DNA from 4 places in the Bradyrhizobium sp. SZCCHNR2028 genome. Region 1 is predicted to be linked to each of the others. Evidence: predicted binding sites of a transcription regulator. Region 1 holds the regulator's gene; each other region holds the start of a gene.
What was found. The regulator LexA, encoded in region 1, represses DNA repair genes until DNA is damaged. The targets are predictions, from matches to a motif close to TGTTCNNNNTGTGTTCNG.

Region 1 (7,248 bases):
GACAAGCTGCCGGTGCCGTCGCATCCGCACCAGTACGAGTTCGCGCGGCTCAACCTGACCTACACGCTGCTGTCGAAGCGCGTGCTGACGCGGCTGGTGCAGGACGGCCATGTCTCAGGCTGGAACGATCCACGCATGCCGACCATCGCCGGCCTGAAGCGGCGCGGCGTGCCGCCGGCTGCGGTGCGCGAGTTCATCAAGCGCATCGGCATCGCCAAGGCCAACAGCATCGTCGACGTCGGCATGCTCGAATTCTGCATTCGTGAGGAGCTGAACCGCACGGCGCTGCGTCGGATGGCCGTGCTGCGGCCGCTGAAGGTGGTGATCGAGAATTATCCGGAAGGCCAGGTCGAGGAGCTCGAGGCGATCAACCACCCCGACGATCCCGCAGCCGGCACGCGCAGGATCGCCTTCGGCCGCGAGCTCTATATCGAGCAGGACGACTTCATGGAGAACCCGCCGAAGAAGTTCTTCCGGCTGTCGCCGGGCAACGAGGTGCGGCTGCGCTACGCCTATTTCATCAAGTGCCGCGACGTCATCAAGAACGACGCCGGCGAGATCGTCGAGCTGCGTTGCACCTATGATCCCGCGACCAAGGGCGGCAACGCGCCGGATGGACGCAAGGTCAAGGCGACGATGCACTGGCTGCCCGCTGCGCAGTCGCTGACCGCCGAGATCCGCCTCTACAACCAGCTGTTCGCCAATCCGAGCCCCAATGCGGCCGACTTCACCGCCGATCTCAGTCCCAACTCGCTTGAGGTCCTGACCGACGCGCGCATCGAGCCGGCGATCGCCGAGAGCAATTCGGACGCGCCGATGCAATTCGAGCGCCAGGGCTACTTCGTCCGCGATCCGGATTCGACGCCCGACAAGCTCGTGTTCAACCGCACCATCGGCCTGCGCGACACCTTTGCGAAGGAGGTCGCGAAGGGATGAGATGGGGAGACCGCAGCCGCAGCTCAATTGATCGCTGCGAGGCCGGCCTCGGTCAGCGTTGGCACGCCATCGCTGACCTCCACCAGGCCGCGCTCCGCGAGGAGCGAGAGATCATCGTCGGCGACGGGGGAGAGCGTGAGCCGGTGGGCCTTGATGTCCCGCAACGTCCAGCGCAGGTGGATCGCCGTGTCGAGCGCGAGGTCGGCAAAGGGATCGTCATTGTCATGGTGGTCCATACCCGCATAAGCCCGTGCGGTGCCGAAAGTTCCAATGACGTTCCCGGCACCGGGATTGGATTCTCGTTCCGTTCCGCTAGTCGGATTCCCCGTGGTTTCGCTAGCCTCCATGCCCGTGAAGTAACGGGTGGTGTGGGCAATGGCGGAGCCGGTCAGGCCGCCGGGAGGGCGTCGCGGGATCGCGGGCGCGATGGCCGATGTCTGGCCGCCGCGCGGCGCGCTGGCCGGCGGCTGGCCCGCGATCGGGGCCGGCGCGTCGTCGGCATTCGCCGCCCGCCTGAAGAGCTGGGCGGTCGAGGAGGCCGGGGCAGGCCGGCTGCTGCCCTGGGTGCCGGTGGCGTTCGGGGCCGGCATCGCGCTGTACTTCACCGCCGATCACGAGCCGGTGCTCTGGATCGCCGCCACCACCGCGGCGCTGCTCTGCATCGTCGCCATCATGATGCGGCGGCATCGGATGTTTCCGGTTGCCGTGATGATCGCAGCTGCAGCGTGCGGCTTTGCCGCGGCGACCATCAAGACCGCGCGTGTCGCTCATCCAGTGCTGGCGCGGCCGTTGTATTCGGTGGCGCTGTCCGGCTTCGTCGAGGCGCGCGACATTCGCGAGCGCAGCGATCGGATCGTGCTGCGCGTCGCCGCGATGGAGAGCCAGCGCAGCAGCATCAGCCTCGCGCGCGTGCGGCTCGCGGTGCGTAAGGGCACGGCGCCCGAGGTCGGCAGCTTCGTGCAGCTCAAGGCGCGGCTGCTGCCGCCGATGGCCCCGGTGCGGCCGGGATCCTACGACTTCGCGCGCGACATGTTCTTCCAGGGCATCGGCGCCTCCGGCTTCGTGATGGGCGCGATCACGACGGCGACGCCGCCGCAGGCCGCCGGCTTCGGCCTGGGCTATGCGGCGGCCATGCAGGGCCTGCGCGATGCGATCGACGCACGCATCCGCGCCCGTCTGACGGGCGATGAGCGCGCCATCGCCACCGCGCTGCTGACCGGCCGGCGCGACGCCATCACGCCCGATGTCAACGATGCGATGTTCGTCTCCGGCCTCGGCCACGTGCTGTCGATCTCAGGCTATCACATGGCCGTCGTCGCCGGCGTCGTGTTCTTCGCCGTGCGCGCGCTGCTTGCGCTGATCCCCGGCCTCACTATCAGCCATCCGATCAAGAAATGGGCGGCCGCGGCGGCGCTGGTCGCGGCGGCGTTCTACCTGCTGCTGTCGGGCGCGGAGGTCGCGACGCAGAGATCGTTCTTCATGACGGCCGTGGTGCTGATCGCGGTCATGGTCGATCGCCGCGCCGTCACCTTCCGCACGCTCGCGGTCGCGGCGATGATCGTGCTGATCGCAGCACCCGAAGCGCTGGTGCATCCGAGCTTCCAGATGTCGTTCGCGGCGACGCTCGGCCTGGTCGCGCTGGTGCAGTTCGGCCTGCCCAAACTGTTTGCGACGCCGGACAGCTCCACGACGCAGCGCATCGCGCTGTGGGGCGGCCGCGAGCTCGCGATGCTGCTGCTGGCCTCGCTGATCGCGGGGCTTGCGACCACGCCCTATGCCGCGTTCCACTTCCATCGCGTCACGCCCTATGGCGTGCTCGCCAATCTCGCGGCGATGCCGGTGGTTTCGGTGCTGGTGATGCCCGCCGGACTGCTCGGCCTGCTGGCGGCGCCGTTCGGGCTCGACGGTCCCTGGTGGACGCTGATGGGCCTCGGCATCGACTGGATGATCGCGGTGACGCGCTGGGTGGCGGCGCTGCCTGGCGCGGTCGGGCGCATCCCGGGCTTCGGCATCGGTCCGCTGATCCTGGCCAGCCTCGGCGTCATCCTGATCGGCCTGCTGCGCACACCGCTGCGCTGGTCGGGTGCCGTCGGGCTCGTGGTGGCCACCGCGTGGGCCGCCACGACGCCGTTGCCCCACGTGCTGATCGCCGGCGATGGGCGCGCGGTGGCGGTGCGCGGCCGTGACGGGCGCCTGCATGTGATGCGCACCGGCAAGGACGTGTTCGCCACCAAGGAGTGGCTCGCGGCCGACGCCGATGCCCGGCTGCCGGCGGATTCATCGCTCGCCGATGGCGTCTCCTGCGACGAGGCGGGCTGCGTGGTCGCGATGCTCGACGGCCGATTCGCCGCCTTGACCCTGCGCACCGAGGCGCTCGAAGATGATTGCGCCCGTGCCGCGCTGATCGTCACCGCGCGCGCCGCGCCGTCATCCTGCGCGGCGGCCGTCATCGATCGCCAGCGCCTGCAGCAGCAGGGCGCCTTGATGCTGGTGCAGCGGGGCACCGGCTTCTCCGTCACGCCGGTGCGCGCCGGCGGCACCGACCGCCCGTGGTGGCCGGCGCCCGCCGAGGCCGGCGAGTTCGACACGACGCTGACGCCGCGTGCGCCGGTGTCGCGGCTTCAGGACGCGACGCCGCCGGAGACGGAGCAGGGCGAGCAGGATTGAGCGCCGGACAGCTCGAACGTGCTGAGATGATACAACGTGCTGAGATGATACTCGGTGTCGTCGGGTCCATCGAACAGCGAGGGACCTTCGACCAGCGTGAACGCAGCGCCCGGATATCGTTGCCAGACGGCGATGTCATCAACCGTGACCGTTAGCCATCCGAACGGAAGCATGTAGCGGCCGGGCTCGGTGATCCGGTCGGCCTTGTTCCAATCGATCTTGTTGACCGCGGCGGCAAGCTCCCCCGGCACACAATGCCGGCCGAGGGATGTCGTTCCTATTCGATGCGATGCCGGAGCGTGAGGTTCGCCCGAAAGGACCTTGCGCTTGCAGAAACCAAATCTCCCCCGGCCGAAAGCTCGCTCATGACCGAGAGAAATGCGGACGCGCAGGCGCTCAGGTGATGCTGATGCGGCGAATCGGTGTGGCCTGCGAAGCCGGAACGTCCTCCGCCACGCCCGGGCGGCGCTCGGCCGGCTGCTTGCTGACCGGCAATTGTAGCACGGTGACGCGCTGGCCCTCGCAGAGCTGGGTCACCAGCACGTGGCGGCCGTCGGCGAATTCGATCGCGTCGTGATGGCGATCGGGGATGTGCGTCTCGATGCTGTTGAACTTCGCGACGCGCTCGCGGATCGTCCGGGTCCAGAGCCAGCGGCTGTCGTAGCGGACGTCCTCGACAAATGCCAACTCGGTGCCGGGCAGCATGCAGACGGCGACGGTCGGCTCGCTCTCGAGGGCGAAGCCGCGGGTGGCGGTGCCGCGAAACGTCGTCGAGATCAACGTCTCGCCGACCTTGGCGGGACGGGACGCAACCGCATGGAGGCTGTAGTCACACATCGGATCGCTCCTCGTTGAGAGATAGCCGACCCACGCTCCCCCCGGACAGGCGCAGGCCTCTATCAGAGTGGACATCGATGGTGATGTTAGCGCGCGCTTCACGGCAATTCTGCGCTGATCTGCACCGCGTGCGCCCGCGGGCGATCACAAGCGTTTGAGCATGCCGCGCTGCACATCCTGAGGTGCATTCGCGCGTGACCAATTTCGATCGGCGGCGAAGCGCGTGCGCCCGTCGCCGATCGACCGATCGCGTCCGCGATCAGTACTTGCGATACAGCCCGACCAGCTTGCCTTGGATCTTCACCCGGTTCGGCGGCAGGATGCGGACCTCGTAGGCGGTGTTGGCCGGCTCCAGCGCGATCGATGCGCCGCGGCGGCGGAAGCGCTTCAACGTCGCTTCCTCATCGTCGATCAGCGCTACCACGATGTCGCCGGTGTCGGCGGTCTCGTTGCGCTGGATCAGCGCCATGTCCCCGTCGAGGATGCCGGCATCGACCATGGAGTCGCCGCGCACCTCAAGCGCATAGTGATCGCCGTTGCCGAGCATGTCGGCAGGCACGCTGATGGTGTGGCTGCGCGTCTGTAGCGCCTCGATCGGGGTACCGGCGGCGATGCGGCCCATCACCGGCACTGCGACGGGGCGCTCGCCATCGTCCAGCGCGGGAGTGCTGGTGCGCACCTTGCCGAGATTGCCCTCGATCACCGATGGGGTGAAGCCGCGGCGGTTGTTGGCGGCCTGTGACAGCTCGGGCAGCTTGATCACCTCGATCGCGCGGGCGCGGTTGGGCAGCCGGCGGATGAAGCCGCGCTCCTCGAGCGCCGTGATCAGGCGATGAATGCCGGACTTCGAGCGCAGATCGAGCGCATCCTTCATCTCGTCGAAGGACGGCGGCACGCCGGCTTCCTTGAGCCGCTCGTTGATGAACCGCAGAAGTTCGTACTGTTTGCGCGTCAGCATCTCGACCTGGTCCCCAGTTTGTTGTCGTCCGAGTCCAGGAGCTGCGCCTTGAGCACAAACCGGCTGAGAGCGCCTTGGAGTCGGACCATCATCGCGTCGCCCGCAACATACTAAAAACAAATCATGAACGGACACTATATGTTCGATGTGTGTTCCGCAATCCTTAAATTGTAGTGAACGGACCGGGCTTTGCCGGGGGAAACGGCCTAGCTCGGCAGGCGCAGGATCTCGCACGGGCTGCCGGCGGCGGCCTTCGGCGCAAACGCCCGCCGGATCACCAGCGCCTGCGAGAGCGCGAGATTGCCGAGCAGCGACGAATCCTGCTGGGTCACCGGCGTTGCGATCAGGGTGCCGTCGGCGCGCTCCTCGAGCTGCGCCCGCAGATAGTCCTCGCGCGAATCGTTGGCCCCGAGTTCGCGGCCGAGCAGGGCGGTCTCGCGTGGCATGCGAGCTTCGTCGCGGCCGAGCAGCCGCCGAATCAGCGGCACCAGGAACAGGATGGCGCAGACATAGGACGACACCGGATTGCCGGGCAGTCCGATCACCCTCATGTCGCCGAGCCGTCCGTGCATCATCGGCTTGCCCGGCCGCATCGCGATCTTCCAGAACGCCATCTCGACGCCCTCGGCTTCGAGCGCCTGCTTGACGAGGTCGTGATCGCCGACCGAGGCGCCGCCGGTCGTGATCAGGATGTCGGCCTTGGCCTCGCGCGCCCGCCGGATCCCGGCGATCGTGGCCTCCATCGTATCCGCGGCGATGCCGAGATCGATCGGTGTCGCGCCCTCGCTGCGCACCAGCGCCCGCAGGGCGTAGCCGTTGGAATAGACGATCTGGCCCGGGCCGGGCGTCGAGCCAGGCATCACGAGCTCGTCGCCGGTGGCGAGCAGCGCCACCTTCGGCCGGCGCCGCACCGGCAGTGCCGGATGATTCATGCTGGCCGCCAGCGACAGGTCGCGGTCGCTGAGCCGGCGGCCCGCCTTCAGCAGCACCATGCCCTCATGAAAGTCGACGCCGGCGGGCCGGATGTGCCGGCCCTTGATCGCGGCCTCGGTGATCACGACGTGGCCATCTTCGGCGATCGTGTCCTCCTGGATCACCACCGCGTCGGCGCCCTCAGGGACAACGCCACCAGTGAAGATGCGCGCCGCCTCGCCGGGTCCGACCACGCGATCGAACGGCCGCCCCGCCGCGACCTCGCCGATCACCCTCAGCCGCACCTTGGCCTGGGCTGCGTCCGCCGCGCGCACGGCGTAGCCGTCCATCGCCGACATCGCCTCGGGCGGCTGCGTCCGCAGCGCCGCGAGGTCGCGGGCCAGGATGCGGTGATGGGCCTCGTCCAGCGTCACCAGCTCCTCGGCCAGCGGCTCGGCGCCGGCGAGCACGGCGGACAACGCATCAGACACCGGCATCAGGGCCATGAGAGTTCCTTCGGACGGAGACGGCAGATCGAATGAGTCGCCTTCTAACCGAACGCGCACGGCCCGGCCAAGGGCTCAGGCCGCTTCCTGCCTTCTGATCGTCTGATGTTGGCCGCGTCCGGGCCGCTGCCTCACGACCGCGCGAGAAACCCTGCAATCAGTGCGCAGAAGGTCGACCGCAGTGCCAAGGCGTTGGCCGATGCGCCGTTCCGATTAGCTCCCGCCCCGCGTTCTATCCAGCAGCCGCGCGACAGGCGGCGCGCTCGGTCGTGTGCAGGATATCCGCCACCATGTTCCGCAGCCAGACCGATGCTGCATCACGATCGAGCTGCAGCGGCCAGACCATCGAGACGGCCGGCAGCCGCAGCTTCAACGGCGCGGGACAGAGCGTCAGCCCAAACCGCGGCCCGTAGAGCTTTGCCATCCTGGTCG
Region 2 (7,248 bases), on a different contig from region 1:
CCACGCCTTTCACAATCGCGGCGTAGTCGACCTTGCTGAAGCCGAGATCGATCACGAACGGCGCGGTCATCGTGCCGGAGAAGGCGTCGGTGAACTTGAACAGCACGACGAAGGCGAGCGCCGTGAGCGCATCACGTCGGCCGAGGAACTCGACGAAGGCTCCGGCAGCCGCATGCATCACGCGGGTGAGCGCGGTGTCCGCACCCATCGCGGCCTCCGCCTGCTGCGACTGGGCCGGCTCGGTCGCCGCGAGGGCCGTGATCGTGCCGATCAGCACCAGTACGGCCATCGCAACATAGCCCCACATCCAGGACGACGGACGCGTCAGCCCCGAGTTCTCGAATGCACTGACCACCACCAGTGCGCCGGCGGTCGAGACCAGCATGCCGATGCGATAGGCGGCGACATACGCCGCCATGCCCGCGGCCTGCTCGCTCTCCGGCAGGCTCTCGACGCGGAAGGCATCGACCACGATGTCCTGGGTCGCCGACATCGCGGCGACCAGCAGCGCGGCCAGCGCCACCATGAACGGCGCATGTGCCGGATCGGTGAGCGCCAGCAGCAGGATGGCGCCGATCAAGAGCAGCTGTGCGAACACCAGCCAGCCGCGCCGCCGTCCAAACGCGCGCGTGAGCAGCGGCACGTGCAGCGCGTCCACCAGCGGCGCCCAAAGGAATTTCAGCGTGTAAGGCGTTCCGACGAGGGCGAACAGCCCGATCGTGCCGAGATCGACGCCGAGCTCACGCATCCAGATCTGAAGCGTCGAGCCGGACAACGCCAGCGGCAGTCCCGACGAGAAGCCGAGGAACAGCACCACGAGCACGCGCGGCTGCAAGTAGACGGCCATGCTCTCGCGCCAGGTGGGGGCGGGTTTGGCAGCGCCGGGCTTTGGAGCGGCAGCAGGGATCTCGGAAGCGGCGTCAGGTGCGGTCATGGGCGGGTGGTAGCAGATTTGAACGGCCTTCGCGACGCCACCATCACTCCCCCACCTGCACGCGTCCCGCCAGCGGAAACAGATCCGGCGTCGTGCCGGTAACCGGCGCGATGCGTGGTGAGTCCACCGGCGCATCCTGCTTGCTGAAATCGAGCTCCTCGATGCGGGCGGCGCGCTTCTCGATCTTGTCGGCGGAAATGAGGATCTGGCGGATGTCCTCGCCGACATCGCCGAAATGCTTCTGCAGTTTGAGCACGCGCTCGCGCAGGCGGCCGAGATCGTCGCCGAGGTTGATCACCTCGTTGCGGATCTGGTCGGCGGCGTCGCGGATGCGCGCATCCTTCATGATCTGCTGCATGACCTGGATCGCCAACATCAGGAGCGACGGCGACACCAGCACGACGCGGGCACGATAGGCTTTCTGGATCACGTCGTCGAAGCCGTCATGGATCTCGGCATAGACCGATTCCGACGGCACGAACATCAGCGCCGTGTCCTGCGTCTCGCCGACCACGAGGTACTTCTCGGCAATGTCATTGACGTGGCGGAGCACGTCGGTGCGCAGCCGCTGCGCCGCGGCGCGCTTCTCCTCCTCGGTCACGGCGTCGTGCAGCGCGGTCACGGCTTCCAGCGGAAACTTGGCGTCGATGCACAGCGGTCGCGAATCGGGCAGGAACACGACGCAGTCGGGCCGCTTGCCGCTGGCGAGCGTGTGCTGAAACGCGTAGCTGCCCTTCGGAAGCCCGTCCTGGACGATCGCCTCCATGCGCGCCTGGCCGAAGGCGCCGCGCGACTGTTTGTTGGCGAGGACGTCGCGCAAGGTCGTCACTTGCGTCGTCAGCTCGCTGAGATCACGATGGGCGTTGTCGATGATGCCGAGGCGCTCGTGCAGCACGCGCAGACTATCCATTGTGTGGCGCGTGCTCTGCTCCATCGACTGTCCGACGCGGTGGGTGACCGCATCGAGCCGTTCGTTCACGCTGCGGGCCAGGTCCACCTGACGGCCGGCGAGCAGCTGGGCCATCGCGTCGACCCGGCCGGAGGCCTCGCTCTGGACGCGGATCATCTCGCCGAACCGTTGTTCGAGCTCGTCAGCCCGCATCGCCTGCTGGGCGGCGAGCTCCGCGCCGCGCCGTCCGGAGCGGGCCACGGCGGCCACGATGATCACGAGCAGCAGCAGCACCAGTACGCCGAATCCGATCAGCGCATCGCTCGCCCTGATGGGCAGGTCGCCGATGATGACGACGACAGGATTGAGGGATTGGCTGACGGTCATCACCCCCGTCTATCCGATTCGCGCAAGCTCGCGAACGAAGAGAGAACAATTATGGTTAAGGGCACGTTAAGAATCATGGTTAACGAAACGTTGAAATTCATGGTTAGTGAAGTCTTAACCGCGAGCCATCACATTGACCGCGCCGGTTCCGCGGCTTAAATCGCGCGCCATGTCCCTAAGAGAAATCATCATCCTGCCGGACCGGCAGTTGCGGCTGGTGTCCAAGCCGGTCGAGAAGGTCACGCTGGAGATCCGGCAGCTGGTCGACGACATGTTCCAGACCATGTACGACGCGCCGGGCATCGGGCTCGCAGCGATCCAGGTCGCGCAGCCGCTGCGCGTCATCACCATGGATCTGGCCAAGCCCGATGCCAACGGGGAGGGCAAGCGCGAGCCGCGCGTCTTCATCAATCCCGAGATCATCGCCAAGTCGGACGAGCTGTCGCTCTACGAGGAAGGCTGTCTGTCGATCCCCGAATATTACGAGGAGGTCGAGCGGCCGGCACGCGTTCGCGTGCGCTTCACCGATCTCGACGGGGTGGTCCGCGAGGAGGATGCCGAGGGGCTCTACGCCACCTGCATCCAGCATGAGATCGATCATCTCAACGGCGTGCTGTTCATCGACTATCTGTCGAAGCTGAAGCGCGACCGCGTGATGAAGAAGTTCACCAAGGCCGCCAAGCGCGCCAGCGAGTAACGGTTAACTCTCTCCTCCGTCATGCCCGGGCTTGACCCGGGCATCCACGTCTCGCCGCGCGTTACAGGCAGCTCGACGTGGATGGCCGGGACAAGCCCGGCCATGACGCGGAGGATTCGGCAATGCAGGATCTTCCACCAGATGCCGCTTCGCCTGATCTTCATGGGCACGCCGGATTTCGCCGTGCCGACCCTGCTCGAACTCGCCGGCCACGGCCACGAGATCGCGGCGGTCTATACGCGCGCGCCGAAACCCGGCGGCCGCCGCGGCCTCGCGCTGCAGCCGACGCCGGTCGAGACCGAGGCGCGCCGGCTCGGCATTGCCGTGTTCACGCCGAAGACGCTGAAGACCGAGGAGGCCTTGGCCGAGTTTCAGGCTCATCAGGCCGATGCGGCCGTGGTCGTCGCCTACGGCATGATCCTTCCCCAAGCCATTCTCGATGCGCCCAAGCTCGGCTGCTACAATCTCCACGCTTCCCTGCTGCCGCGCTGGCGCGGTGCCGCGCCTATCAACCGCGCGATCATGGCGGGTGATGCCGAGTCCGGCGTCATGGTGATGAAGATGGATGTCGGGCTCGACACCGGCGATGTCGCGATGGCCGAGCGCCTTGCGATCACCGACGCGATGACGGCGTCCGATCTGCACGACCGCCTGTCGCGGATCGGCGCCGATCTCATGGTGCGCGCGATGGCGGCGCTAGAGCGCGGCGGGCTGACGCTGACGAAGCAGGCAGAGGAAGGCGTCACCTACGCCGCCAAGATCGAGAAGGCCGAGGCGCGGATCGACTGGACGAAGCCGGCCCACGCGGTGCTGCGGCACATCCACGGCCTGTCGCCATTTCCTGGCGCCTGGAGTGAGTTCACGCTTGATGGCGAAGCGGTCCGCTTGAAGATCCTGCGCTGCGCGCTTGCCGACGGCGGGGGCGAGCCGGGCGCCGTTCTTGACGAGCAGCTCACCATCGCCTGCGCCGACGGCGCCATCCGCGTCACCGAGCTACAGCGCGCCGGCAAGGGTCCCATGAAGGCCGCGGATTTCCTGCGCGGCACCCGTATCGCGCCGGGCCTGCGTTTCGGCTGACCACCTCATCTCGTCATGCGCGGGCTTGACCCGCGCATCCATCTCAAGAACAAGCTTCGTCCAGGGATGGATTGCCGGGTCGAGCCCGGCAATGACGGCAAAACTCGATCGGGTCAGATGCCCCGCTACAAGCTCACCATCGAATATGACGGCGCGCCGTACTGCGGCTGGCAACTGCAGGCGACCTTGCCGTCGGTGCAGGGCGCGCTCGAAGCGGCGGTGCAGGCGACCTGTGGCGTGCCGACCCGGGTGCATGGCTCGGGGCGCACCGATGCCGGCGTCCACGCCACCGGTCAGGTCGCGCATTGCGACGTTGAGAAAGAATTCCGGCCCGACAAATTGCGCGACGCGCTCAACGCGCATCTGCGGCCCAACCCGATCGCGGTGCTCGACGCCGAGATCGTTCCCGACACCTTCGAAGCACGCTTCTCCGCCCGCAGGCGGCACTATCGCTATCGCATCGTCAACCGCCGCTCCAATCTCGCGCTCGAGGTCGGCCGCGTCTGGCGCGTGCCGCAGCGGCTCGACTCGGACGCGATGCACGCGGCGGCCCAGCGGCTGATCGGCAAGCATGATTTCACGACTTTCCGCGACACGGAATGTCAGGCAAAATCGCCGGAGAAGACGCTCGATCAGCTCGACGTCGTCAGGGACGGCGATGCCATCACCATCCTCACCTCCGCACGCTCCTATCTGCACAGCCAGGTGCGCTCGATGGTTGGCTCGCTGGTGTGGGTCGGGCAGGGCCGCTGGAGCGCCGATGATCTCGCTGCCGCGCTCGCCGCGCGCAATCGCGCCGCCTGTGGCGTCGTCGCGCCGCCGGAAGGCCTCTATCTCGTGAAAGTCGACTATTGAGATTGTTCTGCAGTGGAACCCGCGAATCGCTATTAGCTGCCAATGATTATCCTAATGAGTAGTCGTTTCGGGAGTAAGGGACAGGATTCATTAACTCCAAATTGAAGCCCTCGCTGCTATCCGGACCTCAGGCTGCTGTCCAGCGAGGTCGATCGTGCGCATTCGTCAAGTCTTCCTGCTCTCTTTGCTGCTCGGGGCCGTCATCGGCCTGCTCGCAACCATGTTGTTCGCCTGGCAGCAGCTGACCTCGCTGCAGGCCGCGAGGACGGCAGGCCGTGATACGCAGCTGCTGGCCGCCATGCTGCGGCTGCCGGAAAAGCTGAACCTCGAGCGCGCCATGGTCAATCCACGCCTGGCGTCGCCGAATCCGGCGAACTCGGACGAGCTGGCCGCGCTGCAGAAGATACTTCAAGGCTCTGACGACGCCTTCGCCAAGGCGCGCAGCCTGGCGCTGCTGAGTGAAGACACCGCCGCGCTGGACTCGATCCAGCAGAAATTGCGTGCGACGCGCGGGGCCGCTCTCGATGCCGTCGCGCAGGCCAAGGCGGCGCGATCCGAAGCAATCGTCCGTGATTACGTGCCGCAGATGTTCACGATCCAGGAAACGACCGGCAGCCATGTCGACGTGATCGTGCGCCGGATCAATGCGGCCAATCCAGCGGTCGGCCAGGCCGCGCGTCTTGCCGTGATCGGCTGGGATTTGCGCGACTGGGCCGGTCGCGCCACGACGACGTTCGTTCGCATGATCGCGACCAAGCAGCCGATGGCGGGTGAACCGGCCGAGGCGCTCGCGACGTTCAAGGGACGCATCGAGCGCATCTGGACGACGGCCAAGCTCGCTGCCGCAGAGATCAACCAGAAGCCGATCTTCGCGGCCCTGACCGAGGTCGAGAATGGCTATTGGGCCCGCGGCGGCGAGTTCTATTCGTCGCAGGTGGCGCCGAACCGGGGCAAGGTGCTCGAGCTCGATCCCGACCAGTTCCTGCGGTCCGTATTCCCGATCCTCGATACGATCCTGCCGCTGCGGGATGCAGCCCTCGCCGAGGCGCTGAGCCAGAGCGAGGTCGCGATTGCCGAGTCGCAGACCCGTTTTGCCCTGGCGCTGGTCCTGTTGCTGATCAACGTCGCGGCCGCCGCACTGGGAACGGTCTGGTTCAATGCCCGCGTGATCAAGCCGCTGTCGAATCTGACCGAAATGATCCGTCGGATCGCCGGTGGCGAGCGCAGCGTCGAGATCGGATATGGCGATCGGACCGACGAAATCGGCACGCTCGCCAACGCCATCGGCGTTCTGCAGGAGAAGTCGGCGGAGGCCGACCGGCTGTCGCTGCAGGGCGCCGATGCCGAGGCGCGGCGCGATGCGCGCCGGCAGAAGATCGAGGCGCTCACCCGGCGGTTCGGCGAGGTCATCGACACGCTGTGCGGTCGGCTGAGCGATGCCGCGAGCGGCCTGAAGCAATCGGCCGAGACGCTCGACGGCTCGGCCAGCACCACCGCGTCCCGTGCCACCGCCGTGGCCGAAGCGGCGGCGCAGGCGACCTCTGGCGTCAATACGGTGGCGGCTGCCTCCGAGGAGCTCGACGCGTCGATGAAGGAGATCACCCGACAGATCGCGGAAGCCGCGTCGGAATCCTCGAACGCGACCAGCCAGGCGCTCGACACCACCGACAAGGTGCGCACGCTCGCCGGCAGCGCCACCCGCATCGGCGACGTCGTGCAACTGATCCGCGCCATCGCCTCGCAGACCAATCTGCTCGCGCTCAACGCCACGATCGAATCCGCGCGTGCGGGTGAGGCGGGCAAGGGGTTTGCCGTGGTCGCGTCAGAGGTGAAGAGCCTTGCTTCGCAGACCAGCAAGGCCACGGAAGAGATCGAAAGCCAGATCGCCGCGATCCAGAACGAGACCGGCAGCACGGTGGCCGCGATCGAGAAGATCGCCGCCGTCGTCAACACCATCAGCGGCGTCACCGGTGCGGTGGCGAGCGCGGTGGCCGAGCAGAGCGCCACGACCCGCGAGATCGCCCGCAGTGTGCAGCAGACCGCGAGCGGCACCAACGACGTCTCGTCGTCGATCGCGCTGGTCAGCGCGGCCGCCGCGGACACCCGCGGATCGGCGCGCTCGCTGCTCGACTCCGCGGCGAGCCTTGCCGGCCAGGCCACCGACCTGCGTCGCGAGGTCGATCAGTTCCTGGCGGAGGTGAAGGCCGCCTGATCAGGATCAGGCGGGCCGCTCAGGCGAAATATCTTTCGAGAATGCCGCGATAGATCTTCGTCAGGGTCGCGATGTCGGCGACCGAGGCGCGCTCGTCGATCTGGTGCATGGTCTGGCCGACCAGGCCGAACTCGATCACCGGGCAGTAGCTCGATATGAAACGCGCGTCCGAGGTGCCGCCGGTGGTCGACAGCTCC
Region 3 (7,248 bases), 120 kb from region 1:
GAACAGCGGCTTCTTGCCATGATGCACGCCGACCGCAACGATCAGGCGATCGCAGAGATGAACGGCCTGCCGGACCACATCGAGATGGCCGTTGGTGACGGGATCGAACGAGCCCGGATAGAGCGCAATGCGTTGCATGCGCCCGTCCTATACCGCCGGGAACAGGCCGGCAAGCCACCGCCAGGCCCGCTGGCGTGGCTGTGATGGGCAAAGAGTGGCCGAGACTGCACCGCAATGAAATGAGGTGCGACGCCGGGGGGCCGGAACTGTGGTCGGCTACCGCGATTGTTTCATCGGAACTTGGGACATGAAACACGCCGGGCCGAGACGAAACCAATTCGCCCGTCCCGCGAAGACGTCTCGAAACCCGAGCTGATTATCAAATCCTTAACGAACAACGGGCCGAACGGCCCGGACAGGGGACCGTCATGATCAAAGCGCTATCTGCAGTCGCAGCTGCCGGCTTGGTGGCTGCCGGCATCACCGTCCTGCCCGGCTTCGCTCCTCAGGTTGAAGCCAGCGTGCCGCGTCCGCTCGCCAAGGCGGACCGCCTGGACATTCGCCCGATCGGCCGCGACTGCTCGCAGCAGGCTTGGCCGAACTTCGAAGCGGGCTGCCTGCGCAGCGCCGGCACCAGGGGAACGATCCGCGAGGCCAGGATGGTCTCCGTCGAGCGGACACAGTAAGGGCGAATAGCGAATAGCGAATAGCGAATAGCGAATAGCGAATAGCGAATAGCGAATAGCGAATAGCGGGAAGACTTGATTCCTCCTCTATTCGCTACTTCCTATTCGCCATTCGCAACTCACTCGCCATTCGCACCTTCAGTCCCGTTCCCACCGGTGCCGTTCTCGGTCTCCTCGCCGATATGCTCCACCGAAACGACGTGCTCATCATCGGCGGTGTCGAACACGATGACGCCCTGGGTCGAGCGTCCCGCGATGCGGATGCCGTCGACCGGGCAACGGATCAACTGCCCCTTGTCCGTCACCAGCATGATCTGATCGCCATCCTCGACCGGGAATGAGGCGACGAGCTTGCCGTTGCGGTTGTTGACGGACATCGCGACGATGCCTTTGCCGCCGCGGCCGGTGGTGCGGTACTCGTAGGACGAGGTGCGCTTGCCGTAGCCGTTGACCGAGACGGTCAGCACCACCTGCTCCTGCGCGGACATCTCGACGTAGCGTTCCTGCGACAGCTGGATCGCGCCAGCGGCCGCCTCCTCGCCCTCGGTCTCGACCGGCTCCTCGGTGGCAGCATCGCCCGACATCGCCCGGCGCATCTTCAAATAGGCCGTACGCTCGTCCGAGGTCGTCTCGACATGGCGCAGGATCGACAGCGAGATCACCTTGTCACCGCCGGCGAGCGCGATGCCGCGCACGCCCATCGAGGTCCGCCCGGTGAAGACGCGCACGTCGGTGACGGGGAATCGGATGCACTGCCCGCCCGACGCCGTGAGCAGCACGTCGTCACGCTCGGTGCAGATCTGCACGTTGACGATCTCCTCGCCCTCGTCGAGCTTCATCGCGATGATGCCGGAGCGGCGCACGTCGACGAAATCCGACAGCTTGTTGCGGCGGACGTTGCCGCCGGTGGTGGCGAACATCACGTCGAGATTGGCCCAGGAGGATTCATCCTCCGGCAGCGGCATGATCGTGGTGATGCGCTCGCCCTGCTCCAGCGGCAGGATGTTGATCAGCGCCTTGCCGCGCCCGTTGGGCGCCGCGATCGGCAGCCGCCAGACCTTCTCCTTGTAGACCTGGCCGCGCGACGAGAAGAACAGCACCGGCGTGTGCGTGGAGGCCACGAACAGCCGGCTGACGAAATCCTCCTCGCGGGTCTGCATGCCCGAGCGGCCCTTGCCGCCGCGACGCTGCGCCCGATAGGCCGACAGCGGCACGCGCTTGGTGTAGCCCGCATGCGACACGGTCACGACCATGTCCTCGCGCTGGATCAGGTCCTCGTCCTCGACCTCGCCTTCCTGCTCGGCGATCACGGTGCGGCGCGGCGTGCCGAACTCCGCCTTCACGGCGGCGAGCTCGTCCTTGATGATGCCCTGAACCCGCGCCCGCGAGCGCAGGATGTCGAGATAGTCGTTAATCTCGACCTTGAGCTTGTCGAGCTCGTCGGAAATCTCCTCGCGGCCGAGCGCGGTCAGGCGCTGCAGACGCAGGTCGAGAATCGCCTTGGCCTGCTCGAACGACAACCGGATGGTGCCGTCCTCGGCCAGGCGATGGCGCGGATCGTCGATCAGCGTGATGATGGCCTCGACGTCGCGCGCCGGCCAGTCGCGCGACATCAACGCCTCGCGCGCCGTCGCAGGATCGGGCGAGGTCCTGATGACCCTGATGACCTCGTCGATATTGGCCACGGCCACGGCAAGGCCGACCAGGATATGAGCGCGGTCGCGCGCCTTGTTGAGCAGGAACTTGGTCCTGCGCGTGACGACACGCTCGCGGAACGCGACGAAGATCGTCAGCAGGTCCTTCAACGTCATCGTCTGCGGGCGGCCGCCGTCGAGCGCCAGCATGTTGGCGGCGAAGCTCGTCTGCAGCGGCGTGAACTTGTAGAGCTGGTTGAGCACGACGTCCGGCACGGCGTCGCGCTTCAGCTCGACGACGACGCGGTAGCCGTCGCGGTCGCTTTCGTCGCGCAGGTCGGCGACGCCTTCGATCTTCTTCTCGCGCACCAGCTCGGCGATGCGCTCGACCATCGTGGCCTTGTTCACCTGGTAGGGGATCTCGGAGATGATGATCGCCTCGCGATCCTTGCGGATCGTGTCGATCGTCACCTTGCCGCGCATCATGATCGAGCCGCGGCCCAGATGGTAGGCCGAGCGGGCGCCCGCGCGGCCAAGAATGATGCCGCCGGTCGGGAAATCCGGCCCCGGAATGATGTTGATGAGGTCATCGATCGTGAGCGCGGGATTGTCGATCAGCGCGATGCAGGCATCGATCACCTCGCCGAGATTGTGCGGCGGGATGTTGGTGGCCATGCCGACCGCGATGCCGCCGGCGCCATTGACCAGCAGGTTCGGATATTTGGCCGGAAGAACCGACGGTTCCTTGTCCGAATTGTCGTAGTTCGGCTGGAAGTCGACGGTGTCCTTGTCGATGTCGTCGAGCAGCGGGATCGCCGACTTGGCGAGCTTGGCTTCGGTGTATCGATAGGCGGCCGGCGGATCGCCGTCGACGGAGCCGAAATTGCCCTGGCCGTCGATCAGCGGCACGCGCATCGAGAAGTCCTGCGCCATGCGCACCATGGCGTCGTAGATCGACTGGTCGCCATGCGGATGATATTTACCGATGACGTCGCCGACCACGCGCGCGGACTTGACGTATTTCTTGTCGGGCGTGTGCCCCTGCTCGTACATCGAATACAGGATGCGCCGGTGCACGGGCTTGAGGCCGTCGCGCGCATCGGGCAGCGCTCGCGACACGATCACGCTCATCGCGTAATCGAGGTAGGAGCGTTTCATCTCGTCGAGGATGGAAACGGGACGAATGTCGGAAGGTCCGCCCGGCTCGCCGGGCTTCTCATCTTCTTTATCGGACAAAGGGGATACCGGTCGGTTTTGACACGCGAAAATCGCTTGGAATCATATAGCGCAGGAGCGCGCCGCAGGCCACCCCCAAACCGAGGTGGGCTGCGCTTTTTCTGCTCGCCTTTCCAGGGACTTAACCACATGACACGGCTCCGCGAGGCTTGCTCGGGAACCGTCTCTGGCTAGGGCCCGAAGACCACCTTGTGCATGATCCGTCCGGGCAGCAGCGTGAACAGTCCGGCAATCACGAGGGCACCGGAAAACAGCGTGATCATGGCCCGGCGATGGGCCGCCACCCGATGGCGGTGCGCAGCCCACACCGCAAGCGGCAGCACGGCCAACGTGTAGAGCGACAGCAGGTGGATCGGGCTCCATGGCCCGACCAGCCGGATGGTGTGGATCCAGAACGAGCTGACCGCAACGGCCGCCATCAGCGCGACCCAGACCCAGCCGATCGTTCGATGCGGCAAGGTCCCCTTCGGGGCCGCGAACTGGACGAGTCCCAGCGCAAACGCCGTCATCGCGGCGACGGCGTGCAGCTGGACGGCGGGTTCAGCAGCGAGCAGCGGTGCGAAGCTCATGCAACACCCCCGTGGTCAGACGGCAGCGGCCTGAACGTCGTGCGGCCGCCCCTGCGCCTCAGAACGGAATGTCGTCGTCCATGTCGCTGTTGCGTCCGCCACCACCGGCCGAAGCGACCGCGCGGCGCGGCGGCGCCATCGACGGACCGCTGCTGCCGAAATCGCCGCCACCCATGTCATCGGAGAAGCTGCCGCCACCGCCGCCGCCCCGGCCATCGAGCATCGTCAAGGTCGAGTTGAAGCCCTGCAGAACGACCTCGGTCGAGTACTTCTCGACACCGCTCTGGTCGGTCCATTTGCGGGTCTGCAGCGCGCCCTCGATGTAAACCTTGGCGCCCTTCTTCAGATACTGCTCGGCGACCTTGCAAAGGCCCTCGTTGAAGATCACCACTCGGTGCCACTCGGTCTTTTCCTTGCGCTCGCCGGTCGCCTTGTCGCGCCACGTTTCCGACGTCGCAATGCTCAGATTGGCGATCGGCCGCCCATCCTGCGTACGCCGGATCTCGGGGTCCTTGCCAAGATTGCCGACCAGAATCACCTTGTTCACACTACCCGCCATCACCACTCTCCCGCGGTTCTCGATCATCGGACCGGCCGTCCACACCGGCCTCACGGCGTCCGGTGGCTAACCCTTCCTCTCGCGGCGGACCCTATACGGTTGCCGCGCGGTCCACCCGCCCTGTCCATTGCTTATCCACATATAGCAGGCGGAAGGCCATTGTTCCAGTTTTGTTCGCGCGCATATGTCTACAACCGTGCGTCGAGTTCCGCGGAACTCGATGGAACCGCAACTTCTCGCAATGGAACCCGCAAAAAGTTCCCTTATTCACGGAAAAGGGATTAACTTTCATCAAGTTAGCTCGCCGCACTTCCTCCTCGGCTGTGGCTTTTGGGAGACGGTATCCAGGGTTGAATAGCGTATATTTCTGGACGGATTGGGGCCGCAAGCGTGGTCGCACCAACTTCACAGAAGTGCGTCTCCGGGGACCAATTGGAGACGCCCAACGCGGGAGACTTGGGATGAAAAGAATTTTTCTCGGAGCTGTCAGCTTAATGGTTTTGGGGGCGCTGACGCCGGCGGGAGCCGCCGATCTCGCCGCCCGCCCGTACACGAAGGCCCCGGTGGTGGCGCCGGCGCCACTTCCGACCTGGGCCGGTTTCTATCTCGGTCTGCAGGGCGGCGGCGGCTGGGGCCGAAGCAACGAGACCTTCTTCGGAGCGCCCAATACGGCGATCTTTGCCGGCACCCAGAACTATAACACCAGCGGCGGCTTCATCGGCGGTGTGATCGGCTACAACTGGCAGGTTGACAACATCGTGTTCGGTCTCGAGGGCGACTATCACTGGGCCGACATCAACGGCCGGTCGGGCGTCATCAACGCCGGTCTCGGCGATACCTACTTCACCAGGCTGCGCGGCTTCGGCGACATCAAGGGCCGCCTCGGCTGGGCTGCGGGTCCGGCGCTGTTCTTTGTCAGCGGCGGCGCTGCCGTCGGCGATCTCCAACACCGCTACGACGCAGCGCTCAATGGCGGCGCGGCGAATAGCTTCGCTCAGAACAACTGGCGCTGGGGTTGGACGATCGGTGCCGGCGCCGAGTACATGTTCGCGCCGAACTGGTCGGCCAAGGTCGAATACAACTATCTCGACTTCGGCAAGAGCTCGATTCAGTACAGCGCGGTTCCGGCCAATCGCTCCGAGTGGAGCGACACCGTGCACACCGTCAAGGCCGGCATCTCCTATCACTTCAGCGGCCCGATCGTGTCGCGCTACTGATTGCACGCGCAAATCGAATGTGTCGAAAGGCCGGCTTCGCGCCGGCCTTTTTTGTGTGCCAGAACCGGTACTTGCTGGGCCGTTGTGTCATTTGGGTGACGGCTTTTTACGACGGAAGGGGCTATCAAGGTCCGGCGGGTGGGCGTTGGTGAGAGTGTGCGTGCGGGCGTCGGACTTGGTTTGGGGAATGCGATGAGAAGGCTGTTGCTGGGGGCGACAACTTCGCTGGCGCTGGGGATTGCGCCGGCCATCGCTGCCGACTTGCCCGCGCGCACCTTCACCAAAGCGCCTGCGATGATCACGACGATCTATGATTGGAGTGGCTTCTATATCGGCCTGAATGCCGGTGGCGCATCGGCCCGCACCTGCTGGACCAACAAGGTCAGCTTCGCCGGCGTGGCCGCAACCAACGCGGAAGGCTGCCATGATGCGACCGGCGCGCTGGCTGGCGGCCAGATCGGCTATCGCTGGCAGGCCGGCGGCTGGGTGTTCGGCGTCGAAGGCCAGGGAAACTGGGCCAACCTCAAGGGCAGCAACACCAGCCAGTTCGTCCCGCCCGTGACCAACCAGACCAAGATCAATGGGATCGGCTTGCTCACCGGCCAGATCGGCTATTCCTGGAACAACGTGCTCTGGTACGTGAAGGGCGGCGCCGCGGTTGCGGGTGAGAAGTACAACGGTCTGTCCACGGCAACTGGCGGTGTGCTCGACCAGTCCAGCGCCACGCGCTGGGGTGCGGCTGTCGGCACCGGCGTCGAGGTCGGCTTCGCCAAGAACTGGTCGGTCGCAGCCGAATACGAGCACCTGTTCATGGGCAACCGCACCCTGGGCTTCTCGGGCGTTCCCGGTGGAGCCGCGGGCCGGACCGATGCGGTCGGCCAGGACGTCGACATGGCGACGGTCCGCGTGAACTATCGCTGGGGCGGCCCCGTCGTATCCAAGCACTGACTTTTCCAAGCGCTGACCCTCGAGGACTGGTGGTCGAGGGTCTGACGCGCCAAGCGCTCACCCGCCCCTCGCGCTTCGGGACAGCTCTGCGATCTGCACGACCGGTCGCGATCTTTACCAGCGCTTAAGTACGTTCGGCACATCCCGCCACGCGCCTGCTCCCGATCACGAGTTTAGAAAGCAGTCTCTCCTACAACCAGCAACAGGCCACCTTCGCGTGGGCCCGGATCGGAGGGATCCGGAGCGTGGTGTATTGGGACTGGGGAGAGACGAATGCAGAAGACGACCTTGATCTTGACCGCAAGCGCCGCGGCGCTGGGACTGGCGCCGGCCTCAGCGGCCGACTTCGCGACGCGCCCTTACAGCAAGGCGCCACCGCCGGCTTATGTCACGCCGCTG
Region 4 (7,248 bases), on a different contig from region 1:
GATACCAGAGCACGTAGATACCGGTGGTCCACTTTGCGAAGGCCGCAGCAAAGCGGTCCGCGAGGCGCTCGAACTCATCCTTGGCCTCGAACGCCGGATCGATCAGCACCACGCCCCGGCGCTCGTTCGGCGGCACGAAGGCGGGCAGGGCGACCCAGCCGTCGAGATCGACGACGCGGGCCTGGGTGTCGCGGCGCAACTGATCGATCAGCTGCTTGCGGGGGATCGGTGCGAGCTCGCAAAGGGTCATGCGGTCCTGCGGCCGCAGCAGCGCCCGGGCGATCAGCGGCGAGCCGGGATAGGCAACCAGCTCGGCCTTCGGATTGAACGATCTGATGATGTCGAGATAGGGCGACAAGAGTGCATAGGCCTGCTCGGAGAAGCGCGCCTGCAGCACGCGAGCGATGCCGGTGAGGAACTCGCCACTGCGGATGGCCTCGTCGCCGGTGAGATCGTACAGGCCTGCGCCGGCATGGGTGTCGATCACCCGGAACGCAGCGGGCTTCTCCTGGAGGTAGACCAGGATGCGCGTCAGCACGATGTGCTTGATGACGTCGGCAAAGCCGCCGGCGTGAAAGGCGTGTCGGTAGTTCATGCGGCACGAGTTACGCCGTTCCGCGTCAAAAGGGTACCCCGTCGATGCGCCGGATGGATCCAGAGAGCATCGGATCAGCGCCGCGGCGAGAGGCGCCGCAGGCCGACGCACTGCGGTCGCCCGATTCGGCCGTCGCTAGCCGCCGCGGACCGGCGGCATGTTGACCTCGTCGCGCCGGCAGGCCTGGCGGTCGATCTCGTCGCAGTTGCGAAACTCCAGATCCTTCGACAGGCAGATCCGGACCTCGCTCAGCCTGGTGCGGTTGCAGGTGACGGCAATGCCCGATGTCGTGAGCTTGGGGTTGGCCTTGATGAAGGCCTCCTCGACCGCCCCCGGCGCCACCGTCTTGGCCTCCGCAAGATCGAGGAATTCCGGCGGGATCTTGATGGCGGCGCGGGCCTTGCGGATGATTTCGAAGTAGGCCTTCGCGGACAGGCCGGCGCAGGTGCCGTGCTTGTCCCACTCGTTGTAGATCAGGCCCGGCGCCGGCATCAGGTCGAGCATCGAGGTCATGATGTTGCGCGGCAGGCGCGGCGCCGGCTGCTCGCAATATTCGGGGTAGCCGTTCTCGTATTGCGGCCACAGCCCGTGCACGACGAACGAGTAGGGCCGGCCGCCGCACTGCTGGGACCGGTTGCCGCGGCCGCCTCGCTCCTCGGCTTCGGCACAGTACGAGGGCGACCAGGATAGCGAGAGAACGTAGAAGTCGAACGCGCCCGGCGCGTTCTGGCGACGGTCCTGCGCCTCGGCGGAGCCAGCCGCGAGCACACCCACCAAGAGGGCAAAGCAGGCGATCGTTATGGACAACAGGACGGCAGGTCGGCGCAGGCAATCGAACATGGCGAACTCCCCGGACAATGCCAGGAGCCTAGCAGCGCGCCGGAACATTTCAAGAACAAAAATGGCTGCCCCGAGGCAGCCATTCGTCAGCCGGCCGCCCGCGCGAGCGGCCGATGGTCCGACAAAATCGAATCAGGGCTTGGCGGCGCGGCAGGCCGGATTGAAGGCCCAGTTGCGATCGAGGCCGACGACGCAGAACTCGACGCCCTGGTCATAGCCGGCGAAGCCGCCATCCTCGATGATCGAGAAGTTGACGGTGCGCGCCTTGCCGTCGCTGATCATCACGCTGCCGGTGCAGAAGCGGCGCGGAATATTGTCGGACTGCCAGGGGCGGAAGGCGATCTCATGGACGTTGGCGACGCCGGTGATCGTCAGCGAGGAATTCCAGAAGGTGCTCTCCTTGTCCTGGAATCGCGACACGATGGTCGGAATGGCCGCCTCGCAGGGGGCAACCCGGCCTTCGTACTTCGGGCCGGACAGCCAGAAGTTCATCTCGAGCGGATTGGCGGCCTGAGCCGGGGCGGTGGCGACGATGGCGGCAAGCAGCGCGCCACAGGCGGCGCCGAACATCTTGAAAGGTGAGCTGAAGTCGCGCATGGGCCGTCCGCAAGGCTGATCCGGGAGCGTGGACCGTGCCGCGGCGGCCACAGGAGGTCAAGTGCAACGCGGCAACACTCCACGATTAGTCCTGTTAACGCGAGGCTGGTGTTCTTTTCTTGACCGCACAGGACCTTTAGGATGGCAGGCCAGCTCAAGGAGAATGCAATGCGGACGCTGAAGGCCGGACTCGTGAAGACTGCAGGCCTCGCGGCCGTCGGGATGCTGCTGGCCGCCGCGCCGGCTCTGGCCGACGTGGTGCCGCCCTTCAAGGGCAACGACACCGGCGGCATCATCGCCTATCAGCTGGCCCAGAGCACGGATGCGCGCCAGCTCGCGGTCGATCATTGCGCCTCCTACGGCAAGGTCGCGAAGTTCCGCGCCGTCGATGCGCGCTATGGCGGCTACGTCTCGTTCGCCTGCCGCTGGGTGCCCTATGGCTCGGCGCAACGGCCGCTGCGGACGCTGTACTAACGTTCTCCTAATTGCCATCTTTTGGCGGCATTCGCTCCGACATCGCGCAACGAGCCGGAACGGAACACATGACCTGCACACGCACTGCCATCGGCCTTCTGGCCTGCTGTCTCCTCAGCGTGACCGCGAGTCACGAGGCCCGTGCCGTGGACCTGCCGGTGCGCAAGGCGGGCCTGTGGGAATTGAAGATGGTCAGGTCCGGCGGCCAGCTGCCGGAGATGACCATGCAGCACTGCACCGACGAGACCACCGACAGGGACATGAACAACATGGCCTCGCCGATGGCGCAGCAGGTCTGCTCCAAGCAGGACATCCAGAAGACCGCAACCGGCTATGTCAGTGATGCCGTCTGCAGCTTCGGCGGCATGAACACGACCTCGCACGCCGACATCACCGGTGACTTCAACTCGGCCTACACGGTGAAGACCACCTCGCGCATCCAGGGCGGTGCCGCCGGCGCCGCCAAGGAGACCGCGATGACCATCGAGGCGAAGTGGCTCGGCGCCTGCAAGCCCGACCAGAAGCCCGGCGACATCGTCATGCCCGGTGGCATGAAGATGAACATCAAGGACATGAACAAGCTGAAGAACCTCATTCCGGGCGCCAAGCAGTAGGCGGGCGGCCGTTGCGTTTGGCGGCACGAGCGCAGAGACATGGATCGTCGCTCATTCGCGGACGCAAAGCACGATCTTCCCGATATGTCGGCTCGTCTCCATGCGGGTGTGCGCATCGGCCGCCTCGGACAAGCGATAGATGCTGTCGATGTGCGGCCGAATGGCCGTCCCGAGAAGGGGCCCGACGCGTTGCCGCAGGTCGGCCGCGATGCGTCGTTTGAGGTCCAGTGCCGTCGAACGCAGGAACGTGCCGGTGATGCTGGCCCGGCGCGCCATCAGGCCGCGCAGCGGCACCGCCAACTCGTTCCCATGTCCGGCTGAGAGCAGGGCGATCCGTCCGCCCATTGCGAGCGCCGCAAGGTCCTGCGCGATGTGAGCGCCTGCGGAGGTGTCGAGGATGCAGTCGACACCACGCATCCCCGTCGCCACGCGGATCTGCTCGGCGAGATCAGGATCGGCGTAGTCGAACACGGCGCTGCAGCCGAGCCTGAGCGCCGCGGCGCGCTTCTCTGTGGTGCCGGCGGTGGCGATGACGGGATGACCCAGCGCGCGCAGGAGCTGGATCGCGATCGTGCCGACGCCGCTGCTTCCGCCATGAATCAAGGCGGTCTCGCCGGGCGCCATGCGCATCAGCTCGAAGAAATTGAACCAGGTCGTGAACAGCGCCTCGGGCAGCGCGGCGCCTTGGATCCAGTCGAGGCCGCTCGGCAAGTCCAGGGCAAGATGCTGATCGGTGGCGACGTATTGCGCGTATGAGCCGCCGTCGGTCAGTGCGATCACCGCTTTACCCAGCCGTTCCCGGGGAACGTTGGTGCCGCAGGCCACGATGCGCCCCGAGGCTTCCAACCCCGGCACGGGATTGGGCTCCCGCGACGGCCCGGCAGCGCGCTGGTTGCAGTCATGACGGTTGATGCCGGCGGCTGCGACCTCGATCAGCACATCGTCTGGTCCGAGGCGCGGGACCGGCCAGTCCTGTCGCTCCGACAGGACCTCCGGGCCGCCCGCGGCGCTGATGATGACGGCGCGCTGATCGTCCGGAATCATGCTTGGTCGCTCATGTGCTCACTTACCGACCAGGCTGCACTTGCTACGGTCGAGCGGGCGAAATGCCTGATCGGGGGCGATCTTCGTCACCAGCTTGACGAAGTCCCAGGGGCCCTTCGATTCGGCGGGGGTCTTGACCTGGACCAGATACAGGTCGTGCACCATGCGCTGGTCGTCGCGGATCTGGCCGTGGTCCGCATAGGCGTCCGAGACCGGCGTCGCCTTCATCCTCGCCATCACGCTTGCGCCGTCGTCGCTGTCGGCATCCTTCACCGCCTGCAGATAGTGCCGCACGGCCGAATAGACCCCGGCCTGTATCTGTGACGGCATCGCCCTCCGGCGCGCGTAGAACGCGTCGGAGAAGCGGCGCGCGGTGGGAGAGGCATCCTCGAAGAAGCTGGTGACGATGAGATCGCCCTGCGTCGCCTTGAGGCCGATGGCTTCGATGTCGACGTTCTGGAACGACATCGGCACGATCTTCATGCCCTGGGCCGCAAGCCCGAATTCCTCGGCCTGCTTGATGGCTGTGGCATTGTCGCCGGCGACGTTGAGCGCCAGGATCTTGGCGCCGGAGGCCTGGGCCTGCAGCAGGAAGGATCCGTAGTCCGGCGTGCCGAGCTGCGCCTTGACGCTGCCGGCGACCTTGCCGCCGAGCTCGGCGATGCGGGCGCGCGCGGTCGCCTCGACCGAATGGCCGAACGCGTAGTCGCCGGTGATGAAGAACCATGGCTCCTTGCTGGTCTGCATGATGCCCGAGACGACTGCGGTCGCGGTCGAATAGGCGTCGTGCGTCCATTGCACCGAGGTCGGGGCGCAAGCTTCGTCGGTCAGCTGGTTGGCGCCGGCCCCCGAGATGAGAAAGATCTTGCCGTTGCTACGCACCAGCTCCTGGACGCCAAGGGCCGCGCCGGAGCTGCCGCCGTCGGCGATCGCCTGCACACCGTCCTGCTCGAACCAGCGCCGGGCGATCGCGACCGCGATATCCGGCTTGTTCTGATGGTCAGCCTGAATGATTTCGATCGGCCTGCCGTTGATCTTGCCGCCAAATTCCTCAGCGGCCATCCGGGCCGCTTCCACGGAGCCGGGCCCCATCGCGGTCGCGAAGATGCCGGTCATGTCGGTGAGCACACCGATACGGATGGCACTCCCCTTGATTTCGGCCTGCGCGGATGAGCCTGCAAGCAGCAGCAGGCCAGCGATGCTGGATCTGAGACAGCGCGACATGATGATCCTCCCCGGACTTGAAGATTTGGTTTTTTGTCGTGTTTGATTGGTGCGCCTCGCGGTTCTCCGCGAGGCGGAGACGTCAGGCTGCCGGTTCGGCAGCCACGGGATTGCGCAGCACGCCGATGCCCGAGATGTCGACCTCGACCGTATCGCCGGGCTTCATGAACAGAGGCGGGGTGCGCTTGAAGCCGACGCCTCCCGGCGTGCCGGTGACGATCACGTCCCCCGGCAGCAAGGTCATGATCGTCGAGCAATAGACGATCAGATCGGGGACATCGGTGATGAGGAGATCCGTGGTGGTCCGCTGCACGGTCTCGCCATTGAGGCGGGTCTGCAGCGTCAGTTTCGACGGGTCGGGAATTTCATCAGCCGTGACCAGCCAGGGGCCGAACGCGCCAGACCGGTCGAAGGTCTTGCCCGACAGGAATTGCGATGTATGGCGCTGCCAGTCGCGGATGCTGCCTTCATTGTAGCAGGAATAGCCGGCGATGTGCGCGAGCGCGTCCTGGCGCCGGATGTGCCGGCCGGCTTTCCCGATCACGAGCGCAAGCTCGCCCTCGTAGTCGAAATGATCGGAGACACCAGGGCGAATGACCGGCTGCAGATGGCCGACTTGGCTGGTGGGAAAGCGCGCAAACAGCGCAGGTTTCGCGGTGACGGTCCGCCCGGTCTCGGCGACGTGGTCGCGATAGTTCAGGCCAACGCAGATGATCTTGCCGGGATCAGGGATGACGGGCGCGAAGGTGATTGCATCGAGCGGATAGTCGGTCTGTTCGCGGGCGAGCAGTTCGGCGGCGTGACCGAGCGCATCCGCCTCGATCAGCGCGCGCAGGCTCTTCGACGGCAGGCGCCGGCCGAGGTCGACCACACCGTCTCCCTTCACGGCGCCGTATCCGGGACGCCCGTCAATGACAAAGGAAACCAGCTTCATACGTGAACCCTCTCAGCAAAACGGAAACGATCAGGCGGCGCTCGGCCGCGGCGCGAGGACGGACAACAGCGCGGCGAGATCTTCACTCTTCTGCACGGCACCCAGGATGTAGCGGTCCGGGCGCATCAGCACGGCGGCGAAGCCGTGCTCATCGAGCCAACCGTCGAGGCCGCTAGCCTCCTCGCCGGAAATGATGGCGACGTCAGCCGCCGCCAAGCCGGCATGATGCTGCTCGATCACCGCGGCACCGAGTCCAGACCGGCACAGCAGCGCGAAGCGATAGCCGACGCGGTCGTCGCTGCGGCCGAGATCGCGGGTGCGGAATTGCGGTGCCAGCTTTCCCGTCATGCTTCGATCGCCGCCGGCGAGGCCCGGGCCGAGCACTGGCTTCTGCACGTCGAGCTTGAGCTGGCCGTCGCCCTGTGCCGTGCCGGTCGCGAGCGCCGCCTCGACCGCCCTGGTGTTGATGAGTCCGCCCAGCCGTATCGCGAGCTCGATGAATTCGCGCACGTGGGGCGCGCGCTCGCTCTGATAGGTGTCGAGAAGATCAGGCGTTGCCTTGCCGGCAATCACAAGGGCCAGCTTCCATGCGAGGTTGGCCGCGTCGCGAATGCCGGCACACATGCCCTGACCGAGGAAAGGCGGGGTCTGGTGCGCGGAATCACCTGCGAGCAAGAGCCGTCCGGCACGCCATTGCTGGGCGACCGCGGAGTGGAATGTGTAGACGGCGGCGCGTTCGATCTCGGCCTCTGCGGACTGGAGCCAGGGCGAGAGCAGCTCCCACACGCGCGCCGGTTGGGTGATCTCGACCGCGTCCTCGTCAGGACGAACCGTGATCTCCCACCGACGCCGGTTGCCGGTGCCGCGAATATAGGTTGCGGGACGCTGCGGGTTGCAGTGCTGGACGCTGAAGTCGCCGAGATCGG

Region 2: the regulator LexA is predicted to act here: its motif matches at 2,241-2,258, upstream of QX121_RS16925 (DNA recombination protein RmuC).
Region 3: the regulator LexA is predicted to act here: its motif matches at 4,845-4,862, upstream of QX121_RS01135 (single-stranded DNA-binding protein).
Region 4: the regulator LexA is predicted to act here: its motif matches at 1,476-1,493, upstream of QX121_RS03530 (ribonuclease T2).

The regions. Positions count from the first base shown of each region.
Region 1 covers NZ_JAUHJF010000001.1:113,482-120,729, forward strand. The annotation lists gene QX121_RS00545 (glutamine--tRNA ligase/YqeY domain fusion protein) at 1-936, shown strand, start outside; gene QX121_RS00550 (hypothetical protein) at 960-1,172, opposite strand; gene QX121_RS00555 (ComEC/Rec2 family competence protein) at 1,312-3,603, shown strand; gene QX121_RS00560 (hypothetical protein) at 3,558-3,776, opposite strand; gene QX121_RS00565 (hypothetical protein) at 4,000-4,440, opposite strand; gene lexA (transcriptional repressor LexA) at 4,700-5,398, opposite strand; gene glp (gephyrin-like molybdotransferase Glp) at 5,605-6,816, opposite strand; gene QX121_RS00580 (LysR family transcriptional regulator) at 7,049-7,248, opposite strand, start outside.
Region 2 covers NZ_JAUHJF010000009.1:147,315-154,562, reverse strand. The annotation lists gene QX121_RS16930 (AmpG family muropeptide MFS transporter) at 1-934, opposite strand, end outside; gene QX121_RS16925 (DNA recombination protein RmuC) at 978-2,210, opposite strand; gene def (peptide deformylase) at 2,380-2,907, shown strand; gene fmt (methionyl-tRNA formyltransferase) at 3,049-3,984, shown strand; gene truA (tRNA pseudouridine(38-40) synthase TruA) at 4,102-4,839, shown strand; gene QX121_RS16905 (methyl-accepting chemotaxis protein) at 4,994-7,051, shown strand; gene dapE (succinyl-diaminopimelate desuccinylase) at 7,071-7,248, opposite strand, start outside.
Region 3 covers NZ_JAUHJF010000001.1:233,728-240,975, reverse strand. The annotation lists gene coaD (pantetheine-phosphate adenylyltransferase) at 1-138, opposite strand, end outside; gene QX121_RS01150 (hypothetical protein) at 429-686, shown strand; gene gyrA (DNA gyrase subunit A) at 806-3,556, opposite strand; gene QX121_RS01140 (DUF2306 domain-containing protein) at 3,727-4,125, opposite strand; gene QX121_RS01135 (single-stranded DNA-binding protein) at 4,184-4,684, opposite strand; gene QX121_RS01130 (outer membrane protein) at 5,146-5,901, shown strand; gene QX121_RS01125 (outer membrane protein) at 6,094-6,849, shown strand; gene QX121_RS01120 (outer membrane protein) at 7,123-7,248, shown strand, end outside.
Region 4 covers NZ_JAUHJF010000002.1:79,383-86,630, forward strand. The annotation lists gene QX121_RS03525 (23S rRNA (adenine(2030)-N(6))-methyltransferase RlmJ) at 1-595, opposite strand, end outside; gene QX121_RS03530 (ribonuclease T2) at 731-1,435, opposite strand; gene QX121_RS03535 (hypothetical protein) at 1,568-2,032, opposite strand; gene QX121_RS03540 (hypothetical protein) at 2,201-2,506, shown strand; gene QX121_RS03545 (DUF3617 domain-containing protein) at 2,575-3,120, shown strand; gene QX121_RS03550 (NAD(P)H-quinone oxidoreductase) at 3,172-4,164, opposite strand; gene QX121_RS03555 (ABC transporter substrate-binding protein) at 4,183-5,388, opposite strand; gene QX121_RS03560 (fumarylacetoacetate hydrolase family protein) at 5,471-6,322, opposite strand; gene QX121_RS03565 (bifunctional 3-(3-hydroxy-phenyl)propionate/3-hydroxycinnamic acid hydroxylase) at 6,353-7,248, opposite strand, start outside.